Regions from separate parts of the Mesorhizobium sp. M0621 genome, predicted to be linked through region 1. Evidence: predicted binding sites of a transcription regulator. Region 1 holds the regulator's gene; each other region holds the start of a gene.
The links. The regulator PhoB, encoded in region 1, activates phosphate uptake and scavenging genes when phosphate is short. The targets are predictions, from matches to a motif close to TGTCATNNANCTGTCAT.
Positions count from the first base shown of each region.

Region 1 (2,203 bases):
TTCTCGATGTCTGGTCGCGCATGATCGTCGGCTACGCTATCAGCCGCGCGATCGATGCCCGCCTGACGGGCGCCGCCTTGCGCGCCGCAATCGAGCGCAGAAAGCCACCGCTAGGCTGCGTTCATCATTCCGATCGCGGCTCCCAATATGCCGCCGAGACTTACCGGCAGCTTCTCGCCGGCCATGGTCTGGCCGGCTCAATGGGCCGCAAGGGCAATCCTTATGACAATGCCAAAGCGGAGAGCTTCATGAAGACCCTGAAGCTCGAGGCGGTTTATCCGATGGCGCTTGAAACCTTCGAGGACGTTGCCGAACACCTTCCCCACTTCATCGACCAGGTCTACAACAAACGCAGGCTCCATTCGGCGCTGGGATATCTCAGCCCGCAACAGTTCGAGGATCAACACATCCGGCAGACGGGCAAAACCGCAGCCTGATCAGTGTCCACCCCTAGGGGCGCACTCCAGTTTTGGGAAAACGACATGCATAAAAAACAAACACCTAAAGCGCGTCGCCTAAATCCGTTCAACCGCGACGCGCTTTAGTCTTCCCTGATCGCGTAGCCCGCCCCGCGAATGGTGCGGATCACGTCCGGCATGCGGCCATTGTTGACCGCCTTGCGCAACCGGCCGACATGCACGTCGACCGTGCGCTCGTCGATGTAGATCGTCTCGCCCCAGACATTGTCGAGCAGCTGGCTGCGCGAGAACACGCGGCCGGGATGGCGCATCATGAATTCGAGCAGGCGGAATTCGGTCGGTCCGAGCCGGATCTCGCTCTTCTTGCGATAGACCCGGTGCGATTCACGATCGAGCACGATGTCGCCGACCTTGAGCACGCTGGACAGCACTTCCGGCTTGGCGCGGCGCAACAGCGCCTTGACCCTGGCCATGAACTCCGGTGTCGAGAACGGCTTGACCAGATAATCGTCGGCGCCGGTCGAGAGGCCGCGCACACGGTCGCTCTCCTCGCCGCGCGCGGTCAGCATGATGATCGGCAGCCGCTCGGTCTCGGAGCGCATTCGCAGGCGCCGGCAGAGTTCGATGCCGGAAACCGCCGGCACCATCCAGTCGAGCACCAGAAGGTCGGGAACGTTCTCCTGCAGCCGGATCTCGGCCTCGTCGCCGCGCGTCACCACCTCGACCTGGTAACCTTCGGACTCCAGATTATAGCGGAGCAGCACGCCTAGCGGCTCCTCATCCTCCACCACCATGATGCGTGGCGCGATCATCGGCCGGTCACTCCTGTCATGCCGCCGGCGCGGACATTGCCGTCTCGTCCTGCTTCGGACGATTGGCGGGCAGCTGCGTACCGGTCAAAACATAATAGGCATTTTCGGCGATGTTGGTCACGTGGTCGCCGATGCGCTCGAGGTTCTTGGCACAGAACAACAGATGCGTGCACGCCGTGATGTTGCGGGGATCTTCCATCATGTAGGTCAGCAGTTCGCGGAACACCGACGTGTACTTGACATCGATGCGCTCGTCGTCGGCGCGTAGTTTTGCCAACGCCTCGGCGTCGCGGGCCGCATATTCCTCGATGACGCCCTGCACCTGGATCAACACCAGTTGCGCCATTCCATCGATCGAGTGCGAAAGGTCGCGCGGCGTGACGCTGAGGCCGACAGTACCGACGCGCTTGGCGATGTTTTTGGCAAGGTCGCCGATGCGTTCGAGATCGCCGGCCATGCGGATCGAGCCGACGACATGGCGCAGATCGTCGGCCATCGGCTGCCGCTTGGCGATCAACGTGATGGCGCGATCGTCGAGCTCGCGCTGACGCGCATCCATGATGGCGTCGTCGGAGACGACACGCTGTGCCAGCGCGTTGTCGGAATTCAAAAGCGCCTTGGTCGCACCGCCGACCATCGAGCTGGCGAGATCGCCCATGTCGCTGATGAGCTTGCTGATCTGACCGAGATCCTCGTCGAAAGAAGCGACTGTGTGTTCGCTCATGATCCTGTCCCTCGTATGCCTGAACTCAGCCGAACCGGCCGGTGATATAATCCTGCGTGCGCTTCTCGCGGGGCGACGTGAAGATCTTCTCGGTGCGGTCGAACTCGACCAGCTCGCCCAGATACATGAAGGCCGTCTGCTTCGACACGCGCGCCGCCTGCTGCATGTTGTGGGTGACGATGACGATCGTGTAGTCGGCTTGCAACTCGTCGATCAGCTCCTCGATCTTGGCGGTCGACAGCGGATCG
Region 1 is NZ_JAMYQF010000001.1:219,543-221,745, reverse strand. It holds gene NKI38_RS01175 (IS3 family transposase) at 1-437, shown strand, start outside; gene phoB (phosphate regulon transcriptional regulator PhoB) at 542-1,231, opposite strand; gene phoU (phosphate signaling complex protein PhoU) at 1,248-1,955, opposite strand; gene pstB (phosphate ABC transporter ATP-binding protein PstB) at 1,981-2,203, opposite strand, start outside.

Region 2 (2,203 bases), on a different contig from region 1:
TGTCTAAATCAGCGCCGCCCCTCATCCGCCTGCCGGCACCTTCTCCCCGTATAGTGACGGGGAGAAGGAAGAATCTTCAATACTTTTCCGGCACGTAGAGTTCGCGCGGCAGCACCTGGCGTTCGTATTCGGGATTGAAGACGCGCTCCGGCAGCGTGATCTCCTCGTGCGGCACTTCCTCATACGGCATCTGCTTAAGCAGATGGCCGATGCAGTTCAGCCGCGCCCGCTTCTTGTCATTGCCCTCGACGATGAACCAGGGCGCCTCCGGGATGTTGGTGCGGGCGAAGGTCTCTTCCTTGGCCTTGGTGTACTGCTCCCAGCGCACGCGCGACTGCAGGTCCATCGGCGACAGTTTCCATTGCTTCATCGGATCGTGGATGCGCATCAGGAAGCGCATCTGCTGTTCCTCATCGGTGATCGAGAACCAGTATTTGACCACGGTGATGCCCGAGCGGACCAGCATGCGCTCGAACTCCGGCACGTCGCGGAAGAATTCTTCGACCTGATCGGGCTGGGCAAAGCCCATCACTCGTTCGACGCCCGAGCGGTTGTACCAGGAGCGGTCGAACAGCACGATTTCGCCGCCGGCCGGCAGATGCGGGACATAGCGCTGGAAATACCATTGCGACTTCTCGCGCTCGGTCGGCGCCGGCAGTGCCACTACACGGCAGATGCGCGGATTGAGCCGCTGCGTGATGCGCTTGATGACGCCGCCCTTGCCGGCCGAATCGCGCCCCTCGAAGATCACCACCAGCTTCTTCTTGTGGTAGGCGACCCAGGACTGCAGCTTGATCAGTTCGGACTGCAAGGTGATCAGGTCGCGAAAATATTGCATGCGATCGATCGAAGGCGGATGCGCATTCTTGTAGATCTTGGCGATCTCCATCGACAGCGCCGGCTCCGACATTTCGAGCTCATAGTCCTCGTCGAGCGTGTCGGCGAGCTCGGCTTCCAGCCAGTCCCTGGCAGGAGAATTCTGTTTTAGCTCGGTCATTTCAGCTGCTCCGCTTGCAAGCTCTGTCGATGCACGTCCGGCGCCCCGAAACTCCCGGCTTACGTCCCGGAACGGCAACACCTGAGCCGACTTCAATATAGCCCGCCAGTGACGGTTTTATTGCAGCCTGGAACGTGACGCCGCCGCTGCAAATCCCGTGAGGCATGATCGATCCGTCGTCGTGGCATGGCGACAAGCGGCTCAAATTGTCCTACAAATAGCAGTCACATTCGGGGCACCCCTCCCCAGCCCCTTTCCCAATGCAATCGCGAGGATCTGACATGGAATACCGCACTCTCGGCCGTTCCGGCTTGAAGGTTTCGACCCTGACCATGGGCACCATGACTTTCGGCGGCGCCGGCGCGTTTTCGGCGGTCGGCAAGACCGACCTCGACGAGGCGCGCCGGATGATCGACCTCTGCATCGATGCCGGCATCAACGTCATCGACACCGCCAATGTCTATTCGAACGGCATTTCGGAAGAGATCATCGGCGAAGCACTTGGCGGCAAGCGCAAGGGCGACGTGCTGATCGCGTCCAAGGCACGGATGCGGATCGGCCAAGGTCCCAACGATGAGGGCCTATCGCGCCATCATCTGATCCGCGAATGCGAGAAGAGCCTGAAGCGGCTCAAAACCGACGTGATCGACATCTATTTCCTGCACGAATGGGATGGCGTGACGCCGCTGGAGGAAACCATCGCCGCGCTCGACACGCTGGTTGCCCAGGGCAAGATCCGCTATGTCGGCTGTTCCAACTATTCCGGCTGGCAGGTGATGAAGGCGCTCGGCATCAGCGACAGCCATCACCAGCCGCGCTTCGTCACCCAGCAGATCCACTACACGCTGGAAGCGCGCGAGGCAGAGTATGAATTGCTGCCGATTTCCGTCGACCAGGGGCTGGGCGTTATGGTCTGGAGCCCACTTGCCGGCGGATTGCTGTCCGGCAAATACCGCCGCGACAGCCCCACCGCCCGCCAGCTCGCCGGCTGGTCCGAACCGCCGATCCGCGACGAGGACCGGCTGTGGCGGATCGTCGACGTGCTTGTCGAGATCGGCACGCAGCGCGGTGTGTCGGCAGCGCAGGTGGCACTGGCCTGGCTGCTCAGCCGGCCGGCCGTCAGCTCGCTGGTGATCGGCGGCAGGACCGAAACGCAGTTCCAAGACAACATCGCTGCGGCAAGCCTGGTGCTCACCGGCGACGAAC
Region 2 is NZ_JAMYQF010000006.1:28,962-31,164, reverse strand. It holds gene ppk2 (polyphosphate kinase 2) at 77-997, opposite strand; gene NKI38_RS06085 (aldo/keto reductase) at 1,279-2,203, shown strand, end outside.
Region 2: ppk2 (polyphosphate kinase 2) is a predicted target of PhoB. The motif match lies at 1,106-1,122, and genes of this name have one in related genera.

Region 3 (2,203 bases), on a different contig from region 1:
CCGCTGGTCTGGCTGCTGGTGCCGGAGCGTCCGGCTTCAATAGGCATGGTGCGCTACGGCGCCGAGGCCGACGACGTGCCGCCGACATCGCCTGCGTCGCAAGGCAATTTCCTCGCGCATACGCTCAACACGCTGCGCCGCGCCGCCGGCACAAGGGTGTTCTGGTATCTGTTCGCCACCTTCTTCGTCTGCGGCTTCACCACCAACGGTCTGGTCGGTACCCATCTGATCGCCTTCTGCGGCGACATGGGCATCGGCGAAGTTCAGGCCGCCGGGCTGCTGTCGATGATGGGCATTTTCGACCTGATCGGTACGACGCTGTCGGGCTGGCTCACCGACCGCTACGATCCGCGCAAGCTGCTTGGCGTCTATTACGGCATTCGCGGCCTGTCGCTGATCTATCTGCCCTATTCCGGCTTCTCGGCGACCAGCCTGATCATCTTCGCCGTGCTCTACGGCCTTGACTGGATCGCCACCGTGCCGCCGACGCTGAGGCTCGCCAATGAGGCGTTCGGCGATCGCAGCGGGCCGATCGTGTTCGGCTGGATCGTTGCCGGCCACCAGATCGGCGCGGCCACCGCCGCCGCTTTCGGCGGCACCATGCGCGAGTTGCAGGGCAATTACGAACTGGCCTTCCTGATTGCCGGCATGACGGCGATTGCCGCCGCCTGTATCTCGCTGCTGATCAACACGAGCCGGCCGGCTTTCGATCCGGAGCCGCAGGCGGCGTAGCTGCGACGGCGGAGCGCCAATCTCCCTCCTTGAGGGGGAGATGGCCGCGAAGCGGCCAGAGGGGGTCGGTCCGACCGGGCTCGGCCTCCTGGTGCAGATGGAGGTCGGCGCTCTATGCGAGGCGACCCCGTCTGTCGCCTTCGGCGACATCTCCGCCTCGAGGGGGGAGATCACCCTGTTCACTGTTATCAAACCTTCATCATCCCGAGATGCGCCTGAAACATTGACGCTGGATCTTGGTGGCACCGTTCAAGCCATCCAGGAAACAGCCATGAACAAGCTCTCGATGACCCGCCGCGCCTTCGTCACCTCCGCCAGCGCCGTTGGCCTGGCCGGGGTCTCGAGCCTGGCGCTGCCATACTATTCGCGCGCCAATCAGCGGCCGGTCTTCACCCATGGCGTCCAGTCGGGCGATGTCGACGCCACCAGCGGCATGGTGTGGACGCGCACCGACCGCCCGTCGCGCGTCATGTTCGAGGTGTCGTCGACGGAGAATTTCGCCAATGCGACGCGCCTGGCGCCGCTCGATACGTCGCCGGCCAGCGACTACACGGTCAAGCGGCTGCTCACCGACCTCGCTTCCGATCAGGACATCTTCTACCGCATGACATCAGCCGATCTCGCCGACATCAACGCCGTCTCCGAGCCGATCACCGGCCGCTTCAGGACGGCGCCGGCCTCGAAGCGCGACATCCGCTTTGCCTGGTCGGGCGACACCGCCGGCCAGGGCTGGGGCATCGACGAGACCGGCATGAAGACCTACGCCACGATCGGCAAGCACACGCCCGACTTCTTCCTGCATTCAGGCGACACCATCTACGCCGACGGCGCCATGAAGGACGAGGTTGACCTGCCCGGCGGCGGCAAGTGGAAGAACGTCGTGCTGATCGACGGCAAGCGCAAGGTCGCCGAGACACTGGACGAGTACCGGGACCAGTGGAAATACAACATGATGGACAGGAACGTGCTCGGCCTGAGCGCCATCTGCCCGACCTTCTACCAGTGGGACGACCACGAAGTGCTCAACAACTGGTCGGATTCGAAGGATCTCAGCGCCGACAATCGCTACACGGAGAAATCCATCCACGTGCTGGCGGCACGTGCGGCGCGCGCCTTCCATGAAATGACGACGATCCGCTACGAACCGTCCGAGCCCGGCCGCGTCTATCGCAAGATCGCCTACGGGCCGCTGCTCGACGTGTTCTTCCTCGACATGCGGTCCTATCGCGGCCCCAATGGTCCGGACATGCAGGATGAGATGACGCCGCAATCGCGCATGCTCGGCGAACAGCAGACGAAATGGCTGAAGCGCGAACTGGCCAATTCGAAGGCGACCTGGAAAATCATCGCTGCCGACATGCCGCTCGGCCTAGTCGTCTGGGACGATGGCACCAAGAAGGTCGGCGCCGAAGCGGTCAGCAATGGCGATAATGGCTTGCCAAAGGGACGCGAACTTGAGATCGCCGACCTG
Region 3 is NZ_JAMYQF010000031.1:15,680-17,882, forward strand. It holds gene NKI38_RS20590 (MFS transporter) at 1-732, shown strand, start outside; gene NKI38_RS20595 (alkaline phosphatase D family protein) at 1,004-2,203, shown strand, end outside.
Region 3: NKI38_RS20595 (alkaline phosphatase D family protein) is a predicted target of PhoB. The motif match lies at 916-932, and genes of this name have one in related genera.

Region 4 (2,203 bases), on a different contig from region 1:
CGCACCATCCGCGCCAATGGCGGCGTAGTCGACGTCGCCACCACCGCCGCGCAGGCCGCGCCCTTCGCCGCCGGCTGCGATGCGCTTCTGGTCGATGCTGCCATGGAAGAAAGCGACGGAAAGCTGCTCAAGCGCTTGCGCCAGAGCGGTTTTTCCGACTGCGAGGCCATCACGCTGATCGCGCCGACCGACCGCGGCATGCTTGGCGAGTTCCGCGCCAGCGGCTACGCAACCTTCCTGGCCAGGCCGGTGCGCGGCGGAACGCTTCTGCGTGTGCTGTTGAGTAGCCATGCCCCCAGCCTCGCCCAGCCGCAGCCGGAAAAGCGTGGCGCACCGACGCCTCGCGCCATCGGCAACCGCCAGCGGGGCCTGTCGGTGCTGATCGCAGAGGACAATGACATCAATGCCATGCTGGCCCGTGCCACGCTGCTGAAAGCCGGACATCGCGTCGAGGTGGTCGGCAACGGCAAGGCCGCCGTCGAGGCTGTCACGGGTGCCGGGCACAAGCATCGCTTCGACGTGGTTCTGATGGATCTGCACATGCCGGTCATGGACGGACTGGACGCGATTGCCGCCATCCGCCGCCATGAGGAAGAAACCGCCGTCCCGCCGGTGCCTATCATGGTGCTGTCGGCTGACAGCCAGGAAAAGACCCGCCATTCGGTGTTGGCCCATGGTGCCAGCGGCTTTGTCACCAAGCCGCTCGACCCTGAGGCGCTGGTCAATGCCGTCGAGGGACAGGTCGTCGCGGCCTGAGCTTTCCACCGCCCATTCCACGCCGCGCGCTCACGTAACGTAGCCGGTTGATCGGATTCGCCAGCCGACGAAGTATTGCCCGCGACCTCGTATCACGGTACTGTCACAATCCTGTTGCACCTACACCGTATCCCCGTGCCAAGAGGGATGGCTCGAAGGAGAATCACTCGTGCATACAGTTATGCCGGAATGTGACACTCGGCCGAACGCCAGCAGCGCCTTGCTTGCCGGACGTAACGTCGATTCCGTCATAAAGGGCGCGGCACTGGGCCGTATAGGCAATCTCGAAGTGCGGCTCGCCCGCAACGAGGCCGAGATCGCGGCCGCGCAGGAAGTGCGCTACCGGGTGTTCTACGACGAACTTGGCGCCAGGAAGGACCTGTTCCAGGCCCATGACCGCCGTGACGCCGACCGCTTCGATCCGCTCTGCGACCATCTGCTGGTTTTGGATACCACGCTTTCCGGCCCCGAACATCGCCGCATCGTCGGCACCTATCGGCTGCTGCGGCAAGAAATCGCGGCCACAGCCGGAGGGTTCTATTCGGAAGGTGAATTCGAGCTGACCAAGCTCATCGCCCGTCACCCCGGCCAGCGTTTTCTCGAGCTCGGCCGCTCCTGCGTTTTGCCGGAATACCGCTCGAAGCGCACCATCGAGGCGCTGTGGCAAGGTATCTGGGCTTACATCAACCATTACGAAATCGGTGTGATGACCGGTTGCGCTTCCTTCCCCGGGACCGTGCCGGCGGCACATGCCGAGGCGCTCACCTACCTCGCCCACCACTGCCGGACGAATTCGGCCTGGGACGTGCGCGCCGTGTCCGGGCGTTACTGCTCGATGGATCTGATGCCGATCGAGGCCGTCAATGCCAAGGCGGCGATCGCGGCGATGCCGCCCTTGGTCAAGGGCTATCTACGCGTTGGCGCCCGCATCGGCGATGGCTGCGTCATCGACCGCGAATTCTCGACGGTCGACGTCTTCGTCGTAATGCCAGTCAAGGAAATCGGCGCCCGCTACGTCAACTATTATGGCGGGGAAGCCCAGCGCTTCGCGGCGTGATAGCGAATAGCGAATAGCGAATAGCGAATAGCGAATAGCGAATAGCGAGAACTACGCCGCAATCCTGCGGGCTGCTATCCCTATTCGCTACTCCCTATTCGCTCCTTCACGGAATATCTTCCGGCCGCCGGCCGGGTCGGCTCTTGTAGGACGGAAACGACCAGCCGAATTTGAGCGCGCCGCCACGCACAAGGAACGCCGCCGCAAAACCGGCGAGGTCCGAGGCGAGCGGCGGCAGCCCGGCAAGATCGCCAAGTGTATAGAGGCCAGCACCCGCAAGGGCTGCCGTGACGTAGATTTCGGGCCTGAGCAGCACCGATGGCTCGCCGGCCAGGAGATCGCGCAGAATGCCGCCGGAGGTGGCGGTGAGCACGCCGGTGATGACGGAGA
Region 4 is NZ_JAMYQF010000016.1:17,877-20,079, forward strand. It holds gene NKI38_RS13700 (response regulator) at 1-756, shown strand, start outside; gene olsB (l-ornithine N(alpha)-acyltransferase) at 938-1,813, shown strand; gene NKI38_RS13710 (trimeric intracellular cation channel family protein) at 1,920-2,203, opposite strand, start outside.
Region 4: olsB (l-ornithine N(alpha)-acyltransferase) is a predicted target of PhoB. The motif match lies at 858-874, and genes of this name have one in related genera.